Regions from separate parts of the Rhizobium sp. RHZ02 genome, predicted to be linked through region 1. Evidence: riboswitches for the same ligand, from Rfam matches in the RefSeq annotation. Region 1 holds a riboswitch; the other holds the start of a gene.
What was found. A riboswitch is a leader RNA that binds a small molecule or an ion and turns the genes downstream of it on or off. The one in region 1 is predicted to bind FMN.
Positions count from the first base shown of each region.

Region 2: it holds a riboswitch for FMN, as region 1 does, so the genes downstream of both, ribB (3,4-dihydroxy-2-butanone-4-phosphate synthase) here and IB244_RS16605 (EamA family transporter) in region 1, are expected to answer to the same signal.

Region 1 covers NZ_JACUZX010000010.1:49,115-53,537, reverse strand. The annotation lists gene IB244_RS16610 (esterase-like activity of phytase family protein) at 1-2,003, opposite strand, end outside; partial or broken gene IB244_RS16605 (EamA family transporter) at 2,087-2,744, opposite strand; FMN riboswitch at 2,826-2,975, opposite strand; gene hupB (DNA-binding protein HupB) at 3,098-3,373, opposite strand; gene lon (endopeptidase La) at 3,581-4,423, opposite strand, start outside.
Region 2 covers NZ_JACUZX010000001.1:311,747-316,169, reverse strand. The annotation lists gene ribB (3,4-dihydroxy-2-butanone-4-phosphate synthase) at 1,160-1,786, opposite strand; FMN riboswitch at 1,901-2,045, opposite strand; gene IB244_RS01465 (NADH:flavin oxidoreductase/NADH oxidase) at 2,133-3,236, opposite strand; gene IB244_RS01460 (elongation factor G) at 3,684-4,423, shown strand, end outside.

The sequences.
Region 1 (4,423 bases):
GGCAACTCGCCTCCAAGCTTGCCGGGCTTCAGATCCGATACCGCGACCTTGTAGAGCTTCTTCAGCTTGGCTGCGTCACCGACGAGGTTGTCGCGCTCGATGATATAGACGCCGTCGCCCTGAGCGGAAATCTCAGACAGACCAACCCAACCGGCTTCGGACTTGTCCAGCGGATAGCGGACGGCGCCCCACTCCGTGCTCTTCGGGTTGTACGAGACGAGCTTTACGAAACCCTTCTCGTCATCCTTCCATTCGCGCTGAACAGCCATCCACAGGGTGGCATCGTCGCCGGAACCGATGATCGTCACGCCTTCGAAGCCGTAGCGGATTTCGTTGGCGGTCAGTTCGCACGGCAGAGCGATTTCTTCCTTGATCTCGCCCTTCGGGTTTACGTGGTACAGCGCGTGCGGCAAAAGCTTCTCGCTGTTGCCTTCCGAGGCCAGCCAGAACCAGCCCTTCTCGTCGACGGCGATACCCTCGATATCGAGCTTTTGGGCCGGCTGGCCATCGCGCTTGACGGTCAGCGATTCGGTGATGACGGCCGGTTTCTTGGTGGCGTCGATAGTGTAGATCGTCGGCTGCATGCCGAGAACGCTGTCGCTGACGGCAAACAGCTGGCCCGGCTTTTCCGGAACGGCGGCAAGACCCGAAAGTGCTGCAAAGCCGAGCGGATTGCCCTCCTTCTCCGCCGCAACGATCTGCGGATAGGCCATTTCGCCTTCCGCAAGTTGATAGATCATTACGTGGGATCGCGGTCCGCCATCCTTGCCGAGATCGACTTCGTTGGCGGTGGCAAACAGATTGCGCGACGGGACGGCCACGCCACCCTCGGGCGAGACGCCGGACGGAAGGATCTGGACGAGTTGCGGTTCCGCGCCGGTATCCTTGTAGACGCCGACGACCGAAGCGCGCTCCGAAAGCAGGAAGATGTATTTCTGGCCGCCGAAGGTCGCGACCTCCAAGCCTTCCGGCTCAACACCCTTGGCGGAAGAGCGCTTGTCCGGATAGTGGCCGATATTGGCGACAGCGCGTTCGAACGAGGCACCGGATTCGTAAAGTACCTTTCCGGTCTTGTCGAAAATCGTGAAGCCGCGCGAGCCGCCTTGATAGTCGCCTTCGTTCGCAACGACCAGACGGTCGTTGTCCAGCCACTTCACGGCGTCGGGCTCGCGCAACACGCCCTTGAGTTCGCCGGTGAACCTCAGCGCGCCGTCGCGCTTGGTATCGATACCCGCGAGATCGACGCTGCCCGCAGGGAAGTGCGCCTTTACCGTTGCGGTCGCCGCGTCGATAATGACGATCTCGTTGTTTTCCTGCAGGGTCAGGGCGATCTCGTTCTGGTCGTTGAAGGAGACGAATTCCGGCTCCGGATCTTCGGGTGCGATGCCCGCCAGTCCAGTCAGCATCACGTGCTTGATCGAACCGCAATCGACCGCGCCGTTCTTGACCTGGAACACGACAAGGTTGCCTGCCGGCATCTGCGGAATCTTGCCGTCGTTCACCTCTTCGTCACGCTCGTTTTCGATCGCGATCGCGCCGAGCGTCTTGTCCTTGTTGAGTGCGATCGAATCCGGCTGCCCCCCAAGGTCGCATGCGTTCTCGATCTTCTTGGTGGCAACGTCGACGATCGCGAGACGCCCAGAAGGCTTTGCCTTGCTCTTCGACGTATTGACGGCAACGAGCGCCTTTCCGGCGGTTGATGTCACGGATGTCGGCTCGCCGTCCATCATCAGCGCGCCCCCGGCCTTCGGAGCCTTGGCGTCTGAGATATCGACAAAACCAATCGCTCCGAGTGGGCTGTCGCTATAGATCAGCGTCATGCCGTCGTCGGTAGCCGTGATGATTTCCGCCGAAGTGGCCGAGAGCTTGTCTTTCTCCTGTGGCAGGTTGGATGCCACCGGAAAGGTTGCGATACGATTGAAGACGGGCTCTGCGGCGGCCGGAAACGCGGCCGTCGCCAGGAGCGCCGCAACGAGCACTGTCTTGCGCGATACAGTTGTCATGAAATCCCCCATGAGTTCACACAAGGTTTTTCTGGGGGATGGGCATGACACCGGGATGACACCGATGTCATATTTTGAACGCGCTAGCGGGTCTCCCGCTCCTTCTTCATTTCGTTCCGCATGATGAAGAGCGATGCCCCAAGGATCAGCACCGCGCCCAACCACAGATAGCCGGTCGGCGCATAGCCGAAGACCAGCCAGCCGGCGAACACGTTGAGCGGCAGCTTGAGATCGTCGAATGGCTGAATGTAAGCGGCATCGGCTGCCGAATAGGCTAACGTCAGGAAAATACTGCGCCATCACGGTCAGGAGGCCCGCCGCACGGTTGCGGTCGCGGCCCATCGCGCAGGGCCGATATACTCACCAAGGTAGATGCGTGCGCCCATGATGATGAAGAACGGAGACGTCATTACCAGCGCAATCGCCTGCCAGATGGGTACTTGCGCAAGCCCCGCGACCCAGGTCGTTACCCCCAAAGGCAGCCAAGGCGACTCGTACAACATGACGCCAGTGATAACGCGTTCTCATTGCCCCAAGACCGGCGCGCCAGAGAAAGGGCAGCGAGAACACCAGGGCAAAGGCATATTGCCAGAAGGCTGCCGAGGCCGAGAGGAAAGCGAGCTTCATCGTCAGCCATTGCGTGACGATATTGAGGATAGAGAAGGCGATGCCCGCGGCAATCATCCAGGCAGCACCGACCATTGCTCGCGAAGCGGAAAACGTAGGGGAAGTCTGATTCATGTCTTTCTTTCCGAAACCAACACAAATCAGGACGCATGAGCGCGATATGCAGCGAGGGCAGAATCCACCCTCGCCCGCTCCGCTCATTCTCTTTCATCCGGACTGTAACCGTCGGCTCCGGAATTGCACCGGATCTGCTGACCCTCTCGGCACACGACCAAAAGGCGCTCGCGGGCTGGGGCCAAGGCCTTTACCGCCGGTAGGTACTTTCACCCCGCCCTGAGAACGGTCATTTCGTATGACATGCCGCGCGTGCCGACAAGGCCGCGAAAAGCAAAAAGGGTTCGGCCGTGGCCGAACCCTTCGAAACTTGTGCCGCCGGTCTCGTTGCCCGGCCGCCAAGTAAATTCATATCAGCCGTTGACGGCGTCCTTCAGGCCCTTGCCGGGCGTGAACTTCGGCACGTTGCGAGCCGGAATATCGACTTCTGCGCCGGTGGACGGGTTGCGGCCCTTCGTGGCTGCGCGATGGGAGACGGTGAAGCTACCAAAACCAGCGAGGCGAACGTCGCCCTTGCCCTTCAGTTCAGCCTGGACGACTTCGAAAACAGCATCAACCGCGGAAGCAGCGTCGGTCTTCGAGAGTCCTGCCTTTTCGGCAACTGCGGACACGAGTTCATTCTTGTTCATGTTTCCACCCCTTTCTAAATGGTTCGAAACGACTCAAATCTATAAGCCAGGCGCAGAATAGAGTTCATCAGGCCCGCCGCACCCCAAAGAGCCTGCAAATCAAGGAAATGCAAGCACCCGTGTGCCAATTTCACAAAAAAAGGCTGGCGAAAACGCCAGCCTTTTCAGGGTTTTTAAGCAATTGGGCACGAATGTGGCAAACAAAGCTCAGTGAGCTATGGTTGCACCCGTTTCGTCGAGCCCTTCGACCGTCGCGATGACGGGCGTTTCCACCGTGCCATCCCACTCGATTGCTTCCGGTCTGCGGACCAGCGCATGCTTAATCACCTCGCCCATGCGGGACACCGGGATGATCTCCATGTTGTTCTTCACGTTATCCGGAATCTCCGCCAGATCCTTGGCGTTTTCTTCCGGAATCAGCACCTTCTTGATGCCACCGCGAAGCGCTGCGAGCAGCTTTTCCTTGAGGCCGCCGATCGGCAGAACACGACCGCGAAGGGTGATTTCACCCGTCATCGCCACGTTCTTGTCGACCGGGATGCCGGTCATGATTGAGACGATCGCGGTTGCCATGGCAACACCGGCCGACGGACCATCCTTCGGCGTCGCACCTTCCGGTACGTGCACGTGGATGTCGCTCTTGTCGAAGCGCGGAGGCTCGATGCCGAAATCGACGGCGCGCGAGCGGACATAGGATGCCGCTGCGGAAATCGATTCCTTCATGACTTCCTTCAGGTTGCCGGTCACGGTCATGCGACCCTTGCCCGGCATCATGACGCCTTCGATCGTCAGCAGTTCGCCGCCGACTTCCGTCCAGGCCAGGCCCGTTACCACGCCGACCTGATCTTCGCGCTCTGCTTCGCCGTGGCGGAAGCGCGGAACGCCCAGGTAGTCGTCGATGTTTTCGGCCGTCACATGAACGGACTTCGTCTTGCCCTTGATGATCTCGGTGACCGCCTTGCGGGCGAGCTTCATCAATTCGCGTTCGAAGTTACGAACACCAGCTTCGCGGGTGTACTGCTGGCTGATCGCCATCAGGGCATCGTCGCT
Region 2 (4,423 bases), on a different contig from region 1:
GAGCTTTGTAGGGTAGAGCATTCAACGTTTATTCGATAGGGGCTTATCGAGAAGCGCGACAACTGGCCCGTCAGAGGCATCGTTTGCTGGCTGCCCCCCCGCTAGGGGACGCGGCGCGGTGCCTTCGCCCGTCGTCGACCGCATTGCCATATCGCCCAAGCATGTCACGAAGCCATTGGTTTTCGGCCATTAGTTCTTTTCTTCGCTCGTCAACGCCTGCCGAGCATTTCAACCGGTCTGCCTGCCTAGAATGAACTGGGCGCTTGTCATTGCAAGCAACTCCCGGGCCGACAGGCAAATTGATTCCCGTTCTACCTATTTCATCACCAAGGACTTCATCACCATCGTCCACTCCCCTCGGTTCGGCTTGCACGACGGCGTTATTCTTCCGAGAGTCACTTTCAGAGAACCTAGCCTCGCTTCCGGCCATCAGGTCATCGAGTTCTTGTATCCAGAGGTAATATTTCTCCCGCAAAGGATGGTCGTCGGCCAACGAAGTCAGCTTTGTTTGCGCTAAGCGCTTTTTATCTCGATGCAATCGGGTATCGATTCTCACTGTCCATCAACCTCGCTATGGAGAAGCAGAACATACAGTGAACATTGGCGGCGGTAAACCTTGAGTCTTGAGCGGATAGTTCAAAAGAATCCGACTCCCTGATTTTCTCTGCGGAAGTCGACGGCAACCCAAAGCTACGGCTAGGGCTGCTGCAGCGGGCGCTAAAGGGCTTTATCTTTCAGACGACAACAACAAGCTCGTGTCGGATGCTGGTCCGGCCACACCGAAATCACTTGGTCCGCTTGACTCCATACCCGCTATAACGCGCAAGCAGTTGCTTTAATTGCTCATTCTGCAATAGCAGTTTTTGAGCCAATTGAGATCTGAGCTCAGTTATTTCGCCATCCAGGTCTAACGCTACGGCCGAAAACGTGTTGGCGACCGACCCACCCTTGGATGAATTAGCCTTAGGAGCCGCGGCGGCGCGAGACTTGGGCGTTTTTTAGCCGCCTAAAGACCAACGGGAAGGGAGCGTCCCGTAAAAAGCTATCCGATGGCGGACATGTCGCACGCAGCCGTACTTTGCTACCCGTCCGTCGGCTGACGTCCATCTTTAGCTTCGGCGCGATTCCCCAATGGAAATCGCGCCTGCAGTTCCGAAAATCATGCGGCCTTAGAAGACAGGCTGGACGTTCTATAGGCGATGAGATCTTCGATCGTGATTAGCTGGAGACCGTGTCTTTCAGCAAACACTTCCAGCTCGGGTAGCCGAGCCATCGTTCCGTCGTCGTTTGCCACTTCGCAGATCACTCCGGATGGTGAAAGACCAGCAAGCCGGGCAAGGTCAACCGCTGCTTCCGTGTGGCCCGGACGAGAGAGAACGCCGTTTGGATGGGCTCTCAGCGGGAAGATATGTCCTGGACGCGCAAAATCCTCGGGACGAGAGCCGTCGGTGACGAGGGCCCGAACGGTCGCTGCGCGATCGGCAGCAGAAATCCCGGTTGTTGTTTCTGGGATATAGTCCACGGACACGGTGAACGCCGTTTTGAGCACTTCGGTATTGCGCGGAACCATCAGGGGAATATCGAGCTCGTCGAGCCTTTCGCCTTCCATCGCAACGCAGATGAGACCACGCGCGTTGTTCATCATGAACGCGATCGATTGAGGAGTGATTGCTTGGGAGGCAATCACGAGATCCCCTTCGTTTTCACGGTCGCGGTCATCGACAACAACGACGATCTCGCCACGCGCAATAGCGGCGATCGCATCATCAATCTTGGAAATTGCCATTCTCTTCTGCCTTTCAAGGGTTGCCGCGGTGAGCGGCGTGCATGGCCTTTAACAGCCACAATTTTCCCTTGGGCGAACAAGCATACAAGTCGTCGTCAAACACGACGACCCCTGCGTTGCTCTCTTCCATCCGGACTATGACCGTCGGCTCCGGCATCTCACCGGATCTGCTGACCCTTCGCTATCGCGAAGGCGCTCGCGGGCTCCGAGTTGCCTCGATACCGCCGGTGGGGAATTACACCCCGCCCTGAGAACATGCGTAACATAGACATTCACTGCATCAGTTCGCAAGAGAACGTCGCGATAAACTGCCGAACACTCCCTTCCGCACTCCGTAGTAGAAACCTTAGGGTCGGAATAGATTCTTGTACTGTGAAGGTTGCGACCGTAGATATTGCGGAGGCGCGGATACCTGACCTCCCAGCGCTGCGGCTGCATGCCAAGGCCAACGAGGGTCGTAGAGTGCGGCCCGTGCAATTGCGACCAGATCCGCGTCACCGGTGGCCACGATCGCCTCAGCTTGCACAGGCTCAGTTATCAAACCAACCGCCACGACCGGGATCTTGATTTCATTCTTGATGGCCCGCGCAAGTGGGACCTGGTAGTTAGGCCCGACTGGAATTGATTGCTTGGCATCCAGCCCGCCGCTCGATACGTGGATCGCGTCGCACCCCCTCGCCTCAAGCTCCTTTGCAAAGGCGATCACCTCCGCCAGTTTCAGCCCCCCCTCGACCCAATCCGTCGCCGAAACCCTCATCGTCACGGGCCTGCCCGCCGGAAATGCAGTCCTAACGGCATCGAAGACTTCGAGAGGAAAGCGCATTCGATTTTCGATCGACCCGCCATAGTCGTCAGTTCGCCGATTGGACAACGGTGAAAGGAATTGATGCAGAAGATAGCCATGGGCACCGTGGATCTGGACAGCGTCGATGCCGATACTGGCGGCACGTTTTGCCGACGCGACGAATGCGTCGCGAACACGCTTTAGTCCCTCCTGATCGAGCGCTGTAGGCGGCACGTACTCCGGAAGGAATGCCATGCAAGAAGGCGCTTCAGTTTGCCAACCATTATCGTGGTTTGGCGGGATCTGCTTGCCTCCCAGCCATGGGATATCTGTCGACGCCTTGCGACCGGCGTGGGCAAGCTGAATAGCAATCGGCACATCCGAATATCGGCGCACTCCATCCAGCGTCCGAGCTAGGGCAGCTTCGGTTGCGTCATCGTAGAGACCGATATCCGCGAATGTGATCCGCCCTTCTGGCACTACAGCGGTAGCCTCGATGGTCAGCAAACCCGCGCCGGAGAGCGCAAGCTGCCCCAAGTGGATAAGGTGCCAGTCAGTAGTGCATCCATTCTCCGCTGAGTATTGACACATGGGCGCGATGACGATGCGGTTCGCAAGCTCCAGCCCGGCAACCCGGAAAGGGGAAAACAGAACAGGGTTTGGCATTGGGTCTCCTTGATCAGGGAAATTCCATTTCAAGAGGTCTACTTTCAACGGCTTCCGTTGAGCGGGCTTTTCAATAACATATTGTCTTTGAGTTGCCACTTCCCGGCCGCAGAAATGGCACTCCAGTTTTGACGCTGGCACTTGGCTCATAGCATTCATATACTCGCCGCTCCGACGCTATCCCTGCGATCGGTCTGCCTCTCTACGTTAGCTCACCGCTTGCTACTCATTTCTTGACGATCCACACACTGCGGACCTTCCACGATGAGCTTCTGCTGAAGAGGCCACCGTCGACTGCCTCTCGCTTGACGAAATTTCTCAGCATCACTACAAGTTCTAAGGGTATCGCCAACTTGAGATACAGATAGTTCTCTATCCTGGAGGCCCCAATGCGCCGAGTGACTTCTCAACAAGTTCAAACCCGAATTTTTGAGAAGTTGATGGATCATGCGCACATTAAATTTGGGCATCCTAGCTCATGTGGATGCAGGCAAAACTAGCCTTACGGAACGCCTCCTTTTCGATACAGGTGCAATCGCCAAACTCGGCAGTGTCGATGGCGGCAACACCCAAACAGACAGCCTCGCCATAGAACGACAACGCGGGATAACCATCGCTGCGGCTGTAGTGTCGTTCCGGATCAACGATCTGGACGTCAATTTGATCGACACTCCCGGTCACCCAGATTTCATCGCCGAAGTCGAGCGAATATTGAGGTTGCTCGATGCGGCCATTGTGGTCGTATCGGCCGTCGAAGGCGTACAAGCTCAGACGCGAGTGCTGGTACGCGCCCTGCAGCGACTTGGCATTCCGTTCCTTGTCTTTGTTAACAAGATCGACCGGATGGGAGCGCGTTACCTCGACGTCGTTGCAGACATCGCCAAGCAATTGGCGGTGCGGCCGATAGCGATGATGGAAGCGAGGGATATCGGAAGCCGCGTTGCGACCGCTAAATCAATCGATGTCAGCCACGATCCGGGTTTTTCGGCCCTTTGCGAGATGCTCACCGTCAATGACGACTGCCTGCTTCGCGACTTCGTTGCTGCTTCGGAGCGGTTGACGCCAGCGCGGCTTACCAAAGCCCTGGCAGATCAGGTCGCCAATGGCCTGATTCATCCGGTGTACTGCGGGGTCGCAATGACCGGCACCGGTGTGTCGGAACTCCTCTCAGCAATCGAGACACTTTT